DNA from 2 places in the Salinicoccus sesuvii genome. Region 1 is predicted to be linked to the other one. Evidence: predicted binding sites of a transcription regulator. Region 1 holds the regulator's gene; the other holds the start of a gene.
What was found. Region 1 encodes Rex, which represses fermentation and respiration genes when NADH is low (regulators of the CRP and FNR family bind a similar motif). Its sites were predicted from a motif close to TTGTGAAATATTTCACAA; they were not measured.
Positions count from the first base shown of each region.

Region 1 (6,070 bases):
AAATACCGCTTTACTCCTTGCGCTGGCACTTCCGTCGATTCGGACTGGAGGCTGTTATTGTCTACTTCAGGATATGGGCTAGAGAATTCTTCGGTTCCAGAACCTGTTGACGGTGCTTCAGCTGACGGTTCCACTGGCTCCATAGTTGGAATTTCATTTTCCTCTACAGGGATTTCGTCTGCTGGCAACTGCCCCGTTCCCTCAGGGACGGGTGTTTCTGTCTCAGTTTCTGTTGTTGGCGCTTCCTCTGTTACCGGTTCAGCGGTAGGCTCCGGTACAATATCATTCCCGCTCGTTTCATTAGAAGGGAGTTGGGATGGTTGCTCTGACGACGGTTCGGCATATGGGGTACTTTCTTGACTTTCCTCATTCGCTTCATGCGCTGTTATTGTGCGTTGACGAATCTCGTTTTCCGGAGAATCATCGGGCATTGCACCGACGAGTACGTCTTCTTTCACAGTTTCTCTTTCAACTGGCGATTGTGTCGTCGACTCAGCAGATTGTTCTGTAGTACGTTCCTCTGTAGTCTCGACCTCTACTTCTTCTGTTGATTCTTCGAGGCTTTCTGGCTGGGCCGCTTCATTTGTCACAGATTCTTCGACAGACATTTCTGCTTCTGATTCTTCCGCTTCGACGACTGTGTCTATATTGGATATGAAAATAGTGGATGAAACCAATAGGCATGCAATACCACTCTTCATTATTTTATTCTTCAATGCGACTTCCCCCATTAGACTATACTCGTGATAGTCTCTTTCAATAATCATCATTATATTAGAATAGCGTGGGGGTATCTACCCAATATCAGAGTTGTTACATAACCTTAATAATGGTGTCTTATTAACGTGGAATATTTCAGAAATATTTCAAAAAAGTAACTGTATATTATTCTTATCTCCATAAATAAAAAAATCTCCCTTCGGCACGAAAGGAGATCAGTGTGTAACGTCATAGGTCTTAATAATGGTTTCATATGCCGAGGATCCAAGCTCCCGACAGATGTAGAAGAATAGAACATCGCAGATGACGAGCTGCGCTATACGACTGGTCATGTTCATATACTGTATATTTGTCTCTTCTTCTGTGATTTCTATGGCAATGTCTGCATTGCGTTTTGCGATAGAGGCATGATTTTGGGTAAGTATGACGGTCTTGACGCCAAGTTTCTTGGCGAGCTTTACAACTTCGACTACTTCCTTCGTCTTACCGGATAGGGTGATGAGGAACAAGACATCATTATCAGTAGCATTGGACAACCGTGTCATGCAGAGATACTTATCTGAAGTAAAGAACGCATTGATATTGACTCTATGTAGCTTCTGTTCCAGTTCATTTCCGATATTGGAGGAATCCCCAAGGCCAAATATAAATGTATTGTCCGATTTGGCGAAGAGTTCGGCAGCCTGCTTCATCGTATCACGATCGACAATCTTTTCTGTATTGTAGAGGGCTTGTATCGTATTTTTGAACACTTTGTCGAAGATATCTTTATGAGTATCGTTTTCAAGATCGATGACCCTTGATATGTTCTCTTTCTCAAGTGTATGGAGCTCCTTTGCAAGCTCAACTTTTAATTCTTTTATGCCGGCAAGACCGATCCTCTTTGAAAATCTGACGATAGCCGCATCGCTCGTATTACTGTTTCTTGCGATGTCCTTAACAGGCATGTTGATGACTTTGGCAGGATTGGCCAGCATAAAATCTGCAATCCGCTGCTCTACAGGTGTCATGTACTCATAACGTTTGCGAATCTGACTCAGTACCGAAAACATATCCACTTCTCCTCTCACCCTCACTGTATGTAAGTTTATAATAACAGAATACTCAATCGATTATAAGCAGAATTGAAATAATATTGTGTACAGACATTGAAATCCGTTGTCCCTATTCCGTCTGAACGTCCGGATGCACATAAAGGGGCTTTAATTTGTATTTGGACAATTTGACATAGCAGTTGCCAAGTTCGGTGGACAGTTCCACCCCTTCTGCTTTTTCCGATGGAAAGATGCGGGCTGTCATGACCGCCTCCCCATCATTGATAAAAATTTCAATACTTGAAATATCTACAAATATGCGGAGTTTTAAAAGAGGACCGTCAAGCTTCGCTGTACGTGTTGTGCCATCGACATTCTCAGGCATCTGGCCACTGAAAGTCGTATCGAGTGTAAGCGTATGGGCCTCGGCATCATATATTAGACTCGTCTGTTCTCTTCTGCTCATTCTCAAATTGATATATATCTGCGTCGCATTATTCTCGAGGATATCCATTGTAAGCTCGTAATTATCACCATAGAAATCTTTCATCTTTTTCGGACGATGATCAAAGTATCCTTCCGCTGTCAGTTCATCCATTCTTAGAGTTGATAACGCAGCCACGGGTCGCTGCCTCAGTATCCCCTCTTCAATAGACAACTCCCTTGGCAGCGTCAGACAATGTGACCACGTGCCATCTGTAGGATAAATCGTTTCCTTCATTCCCATCCATCCGATCATAAACCGTCTTCCAAAAGCGTCACAGGTCGTCTTCGGCGCATAGAAATCAAAACCTTGATCTAGTTCACTGAATTCGCCATGCACCATTGTCATCGACTCTCTATCAACACTGCCGAGAATATATCCAGACTGGTAGATGTTCCAGTAGCTATGTTGATACTTGTCGAGCCCTTGTGGGCAGAACATGAGGACATCACCACCATCCAATTCAAACAGCTCAGGCGATTCCCACATAAAACCAAATTGGTCAAGATCGGTTTTCAGTTCACCCAGATAGTCGAGAGTTTCAAGGTTTGTGCCTCTGAAGCAGAGCACACGCCCGAACTCATCTTGTGTCATCGCTCCGAGCATCATGAAATATCTTTCACTTTCCTCCCACACCTTCGGATCTTTGAGAGTTGCACCATATCCTTTTGGCGATCCTTTCATAATGATCTCTGTGTGGGATGGACGAAGCACCCCTGTTCCTGAAATCCACACCGTATGTTCCTGATGTGATATATCTCCATCGATTACTGTATGGTACGTATGCAGATCGTCCATTGTAGAAGCAGAACCTGAACATGCACCTTGCGGTAGTGTGCTTGCTATTCCCATATCGTGATAGACAGCAAGATTTTCCGATGTGACGTGATATAGATACTTTTTACCTTGTGAGTAGAAGGGAGCCCACTGGTATAAGATATGATACCTGCCCTCATGATAAACGAAACCGTCCAATGAATTCATACTGCCTGCAGGCGGTTGGATATGATATTTCTGCCGCCATGGATCTTCTTGCGCCCTTCCAAGCTGGTGCATCCATTTTTCATCACTGCCATCAAGCACCTGAGGTGCTTCTTCATCCCAATTGAATTTCACCTGGAACCCCCCTATTCGGAATCCAACGATTCCTCTAGTGCTTTTTGCTCTGCTTTCAGATATCTACGATAGCCGATTTTGGAAATGTAGATGCTAATTTCATAAAGAATAATCATCGGTATAGTAATCATGACATGCGTCATCACATCCGGTGGTGCAATAAGCGCTGCGACCACCAACAAAATGAAGTAGGCATATTTTCTGTTCTGCTTCAAAAAGGATGGCGTCAATAGTCCTAGCTGGGTTAAGAACAAGACTAGAATCGGCATCTGGAATATGATTCCGAATGGCAACACCGTCCTGAAAAGGAAGCCAAAATACTGGTTGATTCCAATCGTCGTTTCGATACCCATGTCCTCGGATAATTCGAACGTGAACTGGATGATATAGGGCACAAGAACGAAATAACCAAAAGCCATACCGAGTAGCATCAGGATCATGACAATCGGTATATAACTCAAAGTCAGCTTCTGCTCATTACTGTATAACCCCGGAGAAACAAATGCCCAGAGTTGATAGAGAATTACTGGCAGCACAATAACGAAACCGATGACAACGATAATCATTAAATAAATTTTCAATGGATCCGTTACCTGGAATGCATGCATCTGTATTGCTTGTGTCCATGGAGCATTCTGCATATGATAAATCAATGGCTTAGACAGGAAAAAACCGATGATCAATGCACCTACGAAAAAGTACATGACAATCAGTAGCCGCTTTCTCAATTCATCCAGATGCTCGGTAATCTCCCTTTTTTCCGAGTCGTTCATAATTCGTTTTCACCTCTTCAAAAAAAAGGCGGCTTTCGCCACCCCTTTGGATCTTTATACTTTAGTTTCTTCAACCTTTTCAACTTCGACTGTTTCGATCTTCTTTGGTTGTTGTTTCTTATCGCGTTCGTCGTCATCGTCATCATCATCAGTGGCGAGACCTTTGGTTGCATCTTTAAATTCTCTTAAAGTTGAACCCATTGCGCGTCCGAATTGAGGCAATTTTTTAGGTCCGAATATGATCAATGCTACAACAGCAATCACGATCATACTTGTCGGGCCTACTGCCATCAGCGTCACCGGCATTAATGTTTCGAGCATAGTATCCCTCCTAGATATGTTTCATATAAAAGAATAGTGCCTGTAATTCAACGCTCAAATCTATATTATGGACATAGATTTCATCACTTACGTTCAATCTGATCGGCGTGAAGTTGAGTATGCCTTTGATACCCGCTTCCACCAGACGCTCAGCCATATTTTGACTGACTTCAGCTGGCAGGGTGAGTATCGCGACGTCTATGCCGTGCTGACTGACCAGATCTTCAAGCTCATCCGAATGATATACTGCCGTGCCATTGATGGATGTCCCGACGATCTGAGCATTACTATCAAAAGCAGCTACCACATTCATTCTATCATTTATGTTGTTGAATTTGTAGTTTAATAATGCACTGCCCAAATTCCCTGCACCAATGATCGCTACGTTCCTCACTTCGTTACCCTGGATATGCTCCATGAAGAAATTCAGCAGGCTCTTGACATTGTAGCCGTAACCTTTCCTGCCGAGCTCACCAAAGTAGGAGAAATCTCTCCTAATTGTGGCTGAATCAATATCCAGTGCTTCGCTGATCTCTCTTGAGGAAACTCTATCTACACTGGATTTTTCGGCGTTCTTGAAAAATCTATAGTATAAAGGAAGACGTTTCATTGTTGCGTTTGGGATTTTCTTTTTACTATTCAAATGTCCCACACCTCTTCTATTGCACTCTGTTGGTATATTATAGCATATCTCCATTTTCATAGTGTAGTCATTGTCATTTAATTTCATCGTTTTTTTGACTCATTTATTGTAAAATTGAATGGAGTGGGGGAATTAATATGATAGTAATGCAATTAGGAAATGTAGGAAAGTCTTTCGGTACAGACCAGATTTTCTCAAATATAAACCTTGAAATAAAAAAAGGTGAAACAGTCGGTATCGTCGGCAAAAACGGTGCCGGCAAGACGACATTAATGAAGATGATGGCCGGGGAACTCGGTATTGAAGAAGGCAGAATCACAACTCCGAAGGGTATTGCAATTGGATACCTTACCCAGCAGATGACACTTGAATCCACTCAGACTGTAAGGGATGAAATGATGCGACCCTTCGCCGATCTACTGTATACCCAAGAGGAAATGAACGCCACAACCAGATGGCTAGCAGAACACGATTACCAGCATCCCTCCTATAGTGAACAGATGGAGAAATACGACAGACTGCAGAACATCTTCGAATCTAGTGGCGGCTATACAATTGATGCCCAGATTAAGACAGTCCTTATCGGCCTGAACTTTTCGAACGATGATCTTGATCGTAATGTCGATGCTTTCTCAGGTGGTCAGAAGACACGCCTTGCACTCGGCCAGATGCTTTTGTCAAAACCCGATCTGCTACTGCTCGACGAGCCAACCAATCATCTCGATATGGGGACTGTAACATGGCTTGAACAGTACCTGAACAGCTTCACCGGGGCAATTGCGATTATCAGTCACGATCGCTATTTCCTTGATCGTACCGTAGACAAGATATTCGAAGTCGAGATGCATCGAGGAACACTCTACCACAGCAATTATACGAAGTATGTGAAAGAGAAAGAAAAAAACTTCAGTCTGCAGGTAAAGGCGTATGAACATCAGCAGAAGGAGATCAAACAGCTCCAAACATTCGTTGAAAAAAA
Region 1 covers NZ_JBHRWV010000010.1:4,091-10,160, reverse strand. Annotated here, with positions in the region: gene ACFOJ8_RS12095 (LPXTG cell wall anchor domain-containing protein) at 1-770, opposite strand, end outside; gene ACFOJ8_RS12090 (MurR/RpiR family transcriptional regulator) at 936-1,772, opposite strand; gene ACFOJ8_RS12085 (glycoside hydrolase family 32 protein) at 1,885-3,354, opposite strand; gene tatC (twin-arginine translocase subunit TatC) at 3,366-4,127, opposite strand; gene ACFOJ8_RS12075 (twin-arginine translocase TatA/TatE family subunit) at 4,182-4,448, opposite strand; gene ACFOJ8_RS12070 (redox-sensing transcriptional repressor Rex) at 4,459-5,091, opposite strand; gene ACFOJ8_RS12065 (ABC transporter ATP-binding protein) at 5,229-6,070, shown strand, end outside.

Region 2 (6,070 bases), on a different contig from region 1:
CAGAAGCAGCAGTCGATTTCTACACTTCCATATTTCCGAAATCAAAAAAACATATGAATGCTTTCCTGGAGGATACACCTTCAGGTGATACTCCACTATATTCATTCGAGCTTATAAACTATAAATTCATGGCAATCAGTGCAGGTCCCTACTTCCTGTTTAATCCATCCATCTCATTCACGCTCAATTTCAATTCTATATCAGATATGGCAGCCAATGAAGCACTTGAAACCACTTGGAACAAATTAATAGACGGCGGGACGGCATTGATGCCTCTTGACTCCTATCCCTTCAGCAGTAAATATGGATGGGTACAAGATAAATATGGCATCACTTGGCAATTGATGCTCTCGGAACATCCAGAACAAACTCGAGCAAACATTGTTCCGACCCTGATGTTCGTAGGAAATAACTACGGAAGTGCTAAAGAAGCGATTGAGTACTACGTTTCTGTCTTCAAAGATTCCGAAATTGGGGATATTGCCTATTATCCGGCTGATCACTCGCCTCACCAAGAAGGCACCGTTATGCATGGTAGTTTCAAGCTAGGCGGGCAATGGTTTTCTGTTATGGACAGCGCTTTGGAACATAATTTCAGTTTTAATGAAGCGATATCCCTCATCGTCCAATGCAGCGATCAGCAAGAAATAGACTACTATTGGGAAAGATTGTCGTTCGTTCCGGAAAGTGAACAATGTGGCTGGTTGAAGGATAAATTCGGTGTTTCGTGGCAGATTTATCCGACAGTTATGGAGGAGATGCTGAGAACTGGCTCAAAAGAGCAAATAAACAGAGTGACGCAAACCTTTTTAAAAATGAAGAAGTTCGATATTGCTACTTTGGAAAAAGCATACAGAGGATAAACCGAAGGCCAGCAGATCACAATCTTCTGCTGGCCTTTTTATCTACTTATATCCTTTTATGAAAAGAGATCGTGCGTTCGATTTCTTTGAAACCAAGATGATGGTGCATCTCTATACTTGTCTCATTATCAAGCAAACAGTCACTTCCGAAATCGGAAGCCCCTTTTTCTCTCCCCCACTGTTCACATGCTTCGACAAGTTTTCTTGCATACCCTTTACACCGATGACATTCCTCAACATAGATGCCTTCAAGAAAAGCGACTGGAGAGTTGCTTGCACCTGCAACGTAGTCGATACGGAGACTGCAGTGGGCAAAGCCGACTACAGTTCTACTTATCTCTGCAATAAATACTGAGTCGTTGTCTGCTTGAATATACCTTTTGAAGTCGTTTTCCAGCTCTTGATCGCTATGACCGGGCCAGAGTTTGATGGCAAGTGCCAAGAGCGCCTTTACGTCTTCTTGTTGGGCATGTCGGATCATTGGTTTTCCATGGCATCATCATATGCCTGAAGCGCTTTGCCACCGTATACGCTACCAGGTCCGCCTCCCATTACAATGGCAACACCAGCAATTTCGGCGATTTCATCACGCGAGGCACCGAGTTTGATGAGCTTATTGACGTGATTGCCGATGCAGCCTTCACACTTATCTGCGATTGCGTAAGACAGAGCTGCAAACTCTTTAGTTTTTTTATCAAGTGCACCGGGCGCATAAGCAGCATCCTGAAGATCTTTGAAACTTTTCATCGTATCTGGAATACTTTTCTGAAGTCTTTTCGTATTGCCTTGGGCCGTCGTATTAATTTCATTGAAATGTGCCATCTTCTCACCTTTTCCTTAGATTATTTTTTCCCGGTATATTTGCTTGTAGGGCGTTCAATGGTTGGATATTTGACGCTTGTCATAACTATATCAAGAAAAGTGAGTATAATTCACCTCATTCAGACCCTAAACAACTACAATTAGCAGCATGACTGTCCAGACGGTCACCCAAGTGGCGTGGATAATTTCTAATATACCGATCTGTTTCATTTTCCATTCCCGTCCATATACCAAAATCGCGCGGAGCAAACTGAAGAGGAATGCCAATCCGAGTATCCAGTGTGCCAAGAGCATTACGGTAAACACTATTACATGATATAAAAATGATGCGATTTGATACTTGGGATTTTTCTTTTCCCGGACCATCGTCTTGACGAACAAAGCAGTACTCGTAAAGAACAAGGCGCTGAGTACAATCACAAACATTACAGGCCAACTGAATGTGTGTAGGTTGAGGAAAGCAATGCCGCCTCCCCCGATGCTGAAAATTATGATGGCGGAAAGATCATTGATAATATTCCGTTCATTCTTCTGGTAAGAGAAGTAGGCATTCACTGCGCCAAAGGGCAGCATTGCTAAAAAGAAGTAGAAGATACGGTATTCGATAACCAATGGATAGATAAACAGCACTACGGACAATAAAAAGAACAAACTTGCCGCGTATAGATAGCCATATGTATTCTTGCGGCGCTTTTTGATGAAGAACAATATGTGGTCGGCCATGAAGAACATCATCAGCCAGCCCAACATGTAACTCAGCTGAGCCGGATGAAACCCACCTGCCGCAATACCGATAAGGAGCGGCATGAAAACCATCGCCCATGCACCATGTTGATTCTGCTTCTTAAATTTCATACTATCACCTCTTAACTTCATGATAGAACAAGTGTCAGAGGAGGTACAGGAAGGGAAACGACATTTTTGTGAATAAATAAACAAGGGCTGTCCAACGGACAGCCCTTAATATATATTCAATTGTATTTAGTAGAAACTTTGATGACCTATGTCCGCCTCGCTGACGAGCTCTATTGTAAATATATGGATAATTCCAATTACAATGAACGTAGCGAAAATCAATATTGACATGGCCATGATCGGAATATCAAAGAAAGCAGGAATGAGCATCAGCAGTGGTATAAGCATCATAATCATCAGACTGCGTTCCCTGTATCTATCAGACAGATACTGCATTTGACCGCATGATGGACACTCCATACCGGGACTCAGCGTAGTGCATCGCTTGAGCACTGCTCTTATGTTCCAACTTTCATGACAACTGCTACAGCGTATCAAAATACCTCTCCTTTTCCAAAGTGGCAACATCGTCTATGCGTTCCACCTGGTCGAAACATTATGCCATAGGATTATTGAAAATACAATACACATGCTGCTGTCCACTAATGTATCTGTTAGGCGCTTACTGCAAACCGTCTAAAAAGAATGTAACTGACACTAAGTGCAATCATTCCAGAAATAAGTACAGGTATTGTCGTGAATCCACTATAAATAACAAGGGTCGCTTCATTCTGACCCGCAGCCGCCCACGGATCGCTGACCATAGTAGGCATGAATAATGTAGAAATCATGTTGACTATAAACAAACTGACTAAGAATATTGCTATGAAACTGGACATTACAGCTAAATACTGTTTCATTGAAATCATCTCACTTTACTGTTTATCAAGGTTCAATGCTTTTAGCTTTTCGGCCAATGCATTGTTAATCGGCGCCTCGGCTTCTTGTTCTTTCATATATTTGTTAACAGTGCGCTTGTCGACTTTACCGCGCCCTTCTTTTTTTCTTCTCGCCTCAAATGCAGAAAGTTTTTCTCTATGGCCACATCTGCACGTAAAGATCTGACCTTCTCCTTCTCCGCTCAAAGTCATCTTCTTTTTACATTTTGGACAGCGTGCATTGGTCACTCTGGCTACATTTTTACGATGCCCACATTCTCTATCTTGGCAAACCAGCATCTTACCCTTTTTACCATTGACTTCAAGGAGCGGTTTACCGCAATCAGGACATGACTTGCCAGAGATATTATCGTGCTTATACTTCTTGTCACTATTTTTAATTTCCTTTGTAATCTCTTTGGTGTGCGACTGCATTTCCTCAATGAATACCGATTTTTTAAGACGGCCTTTGGCAATACTTTCAAGTTTCTGTTCCCACACTGCGGTTGTTGCAGGTGATCGGAGCGCATCTGGTACAAGGTCCAAAAGCTGCTTCCCTTTTGAAGTAATTCTGATTGATTGACCGTTCTTCTCGATCATGAATGAATTAAAGAGCTTATCAATGATATCTGCACGTGTTGCTACCGTTCCAAGACCACCAGTGGAATCCAATATTTCTTTTAATTTCCGGTCCTGTACTTCCATGTATTTCGCAGGGTTTTCCATGGCCGAAAGTAACGTTGCTTCAGTAAAACGTGCAGGTGCTTTTGTCTGACCACTTGTCCCATTGATGTGCTTTACATTAAGGACATCCCCCTTTTTAAGTTGGGGGAGCTGCTGATCTTTAATATCATCCTGCACGTCGTCTTCATAATTGTTCGAATATGCAGCTCGCCAGCCTTCTTTTTGAACGGTTTTACCTCTGGCAGTGAACACTTCCTTGTCAGCTCTAGCTTTTACAGTGACTTGCTCGAATTCATGTGCCGGTAAGAGGACTGCAAGGAACCTTTTGACGATTAGATCGTATAGCTTCCGCTCTTTTTCATTGAAGTCGCTTATATGCACATGATTTTCAGTCGGAATGATGGCATGGTGATCACTGACTTTAGTGTCATCGACAAACGATTTATTGCTCTGGATTTTACCACGCAGTATTTTTGTCGCTATGGCACGATAATTGCCGATGCCGCATGCTTTTAGCCTTTCAGTCAAAGTAGGGACGATATCCTGCGAAAGATACCTTGAGTCTGTTCTTGGGTATGTGACTACCTTATGACGTTCATATAGACCTTGAAGGACGTTCAGTGTTTCTTTAGCAGAAAACCCGAACTGCTTGTTGGCGTCACGCTGAAGTTCGGTGAGGTCGTATAGGCCGGGTGCGAAGGTTTTTTTCGGTTTTTTCTCTACAGCCTCAACCACCATTTCCTTACCGTCCGTGCTACTGGCAATGGTATCAATTTTTTCTTTATCAAAACTTCTGTTGTTACCTTTCTCATCCTGCCATGTGAGTTTCAGTCCGTCTGCTACCACTTCAACACCGTAGTAAGTCTTTGGATTGAAGTTTCTTATCTCCTCTTCCCTGCTTTCAATCATCGCAAGTGTCGGTGTTTGAACACGACCACAGTTGAGCTGGGCATTAAATTTTGTAGTCAGTGCGCGCGACGCATTCAATCCGATATACCAGTCAGCTTCAGAACGTGCAACTGCAGCTTCGTATAGATTCTCGTAATTTTTTCCCGGTTTAAGGTTTTGGAATCCCTCTTTGATTGCTTTGTCAGTAACTGAAGAAATCCATAGGCGTTCAATTGGTTTATTCACCTTTGCTTTCTTAAGAATCCAGCGGGCAACGAGCTCCCCTTCACGACCTGCATCTGTAGCGATGATAATTTTATTGACATCTTTTCTGAGCAGTTGCGTCTTAACCGCATTAAACTGCCCCCCTGCCTTTTTAATGACCGTCAGTCTGAGAGGATCTGGCAGCATCGGAAGATCTTCGAGCTTCCACGTTTTATATTTACTGTCATAGCTTTCAGGGTCGGCAAGCGTCACTAGGTGCCCCAAGGCCCAAGTTACAATGTAACGATCCCCTTCTATAAACCCATTTCCTTTCTTGTGACAGTTCAATACTTTTGCGATATCTCTGGCCACAGAAGGTTTTTCCGCGAGTACTACACTTTTAGACAAACAACTTCACCCTTTCAAAATCAAAACACTTTTGTAAGCCATTATACAGAAAAAACCAGAGGATGTTCATCCCCTGGTATAAAATCATTATTTAATTAGTTGGTTCATATTGTCATCTTTCTCCATTACATCTTTGGCAAATGGACAAAGGGGCACGATCTTCTTATCTTCTTGCTTAGCGAATTCGACCATTGTCTCTACAAGCTGAGTGCCGACCCCTTGTCCTTCCAGTTCATCATTGACGTGAGTTTCCTCGATGACGTAGTCTCCATCATCATCTACACTGTAGACAATTTTTGCGTCTGGATTTAGTTCATCTTCCCCGACAAAAAATAAGTTGTCACCTTTTTTAATATCCATATCTATTTCCTCCTGTTACATTTTCGTATAGTTGTTAATAGACGTTCTCAAGTATTTCAAACATATAACTGAACTCTCCTGGAGATACTTTGTGTTAGACTAGAAAAAAACCTACTTTTGGAGGATAAGAATGAATACCTCGCTGATCATTGCCTACATTGTCGTCTT
Region 2 covers NZ_JBHRWV010000007.1:125,890-131,959, forward strand. Annotated here, with positions in the region: gene ACFOJ8_RS06375 (VOC family protein) at 1-863, shown strand, start outside; gene aac(6') (aminoglycoside 6'-N-acetyltransferase) at 910-1,344, opposite strand; gene ACFOJ8_RS06385 (carboxymuconolactone decarboxylase family protein) at 1,341-1,685, opposite strand; gene ACFOJ8_RS06390 (YwiC-like family protein) at 1,812-2,540, opposite strand; gene ACFOJ8_RS06395 (TIGR04104 family putative zinc finger protein) at 2,667-2,978, opposite strand; gene ACFOJ8_RS06400 (hypothetical protein) at 3,095-3,340, opposite strand; gene ACFOJ8_RS06405 (DNA topoisomerase III) at 3,356-5,542, opposite strand; gene ACFOJ8_RS06410 (GNAT family N-acetyltransferase) at 5,630-5,902, opposite strand; gene ACFOJ8_RS06415 (small multi-drug export protein) at 6,033-6,070, shown strand, end outside.
Region 2: ACFOJ8_RS06390 (YwiC-like family protein) is a predicted target of Rex. The motif match lies at 2,607-2,624, and genes of this name have one in related genera.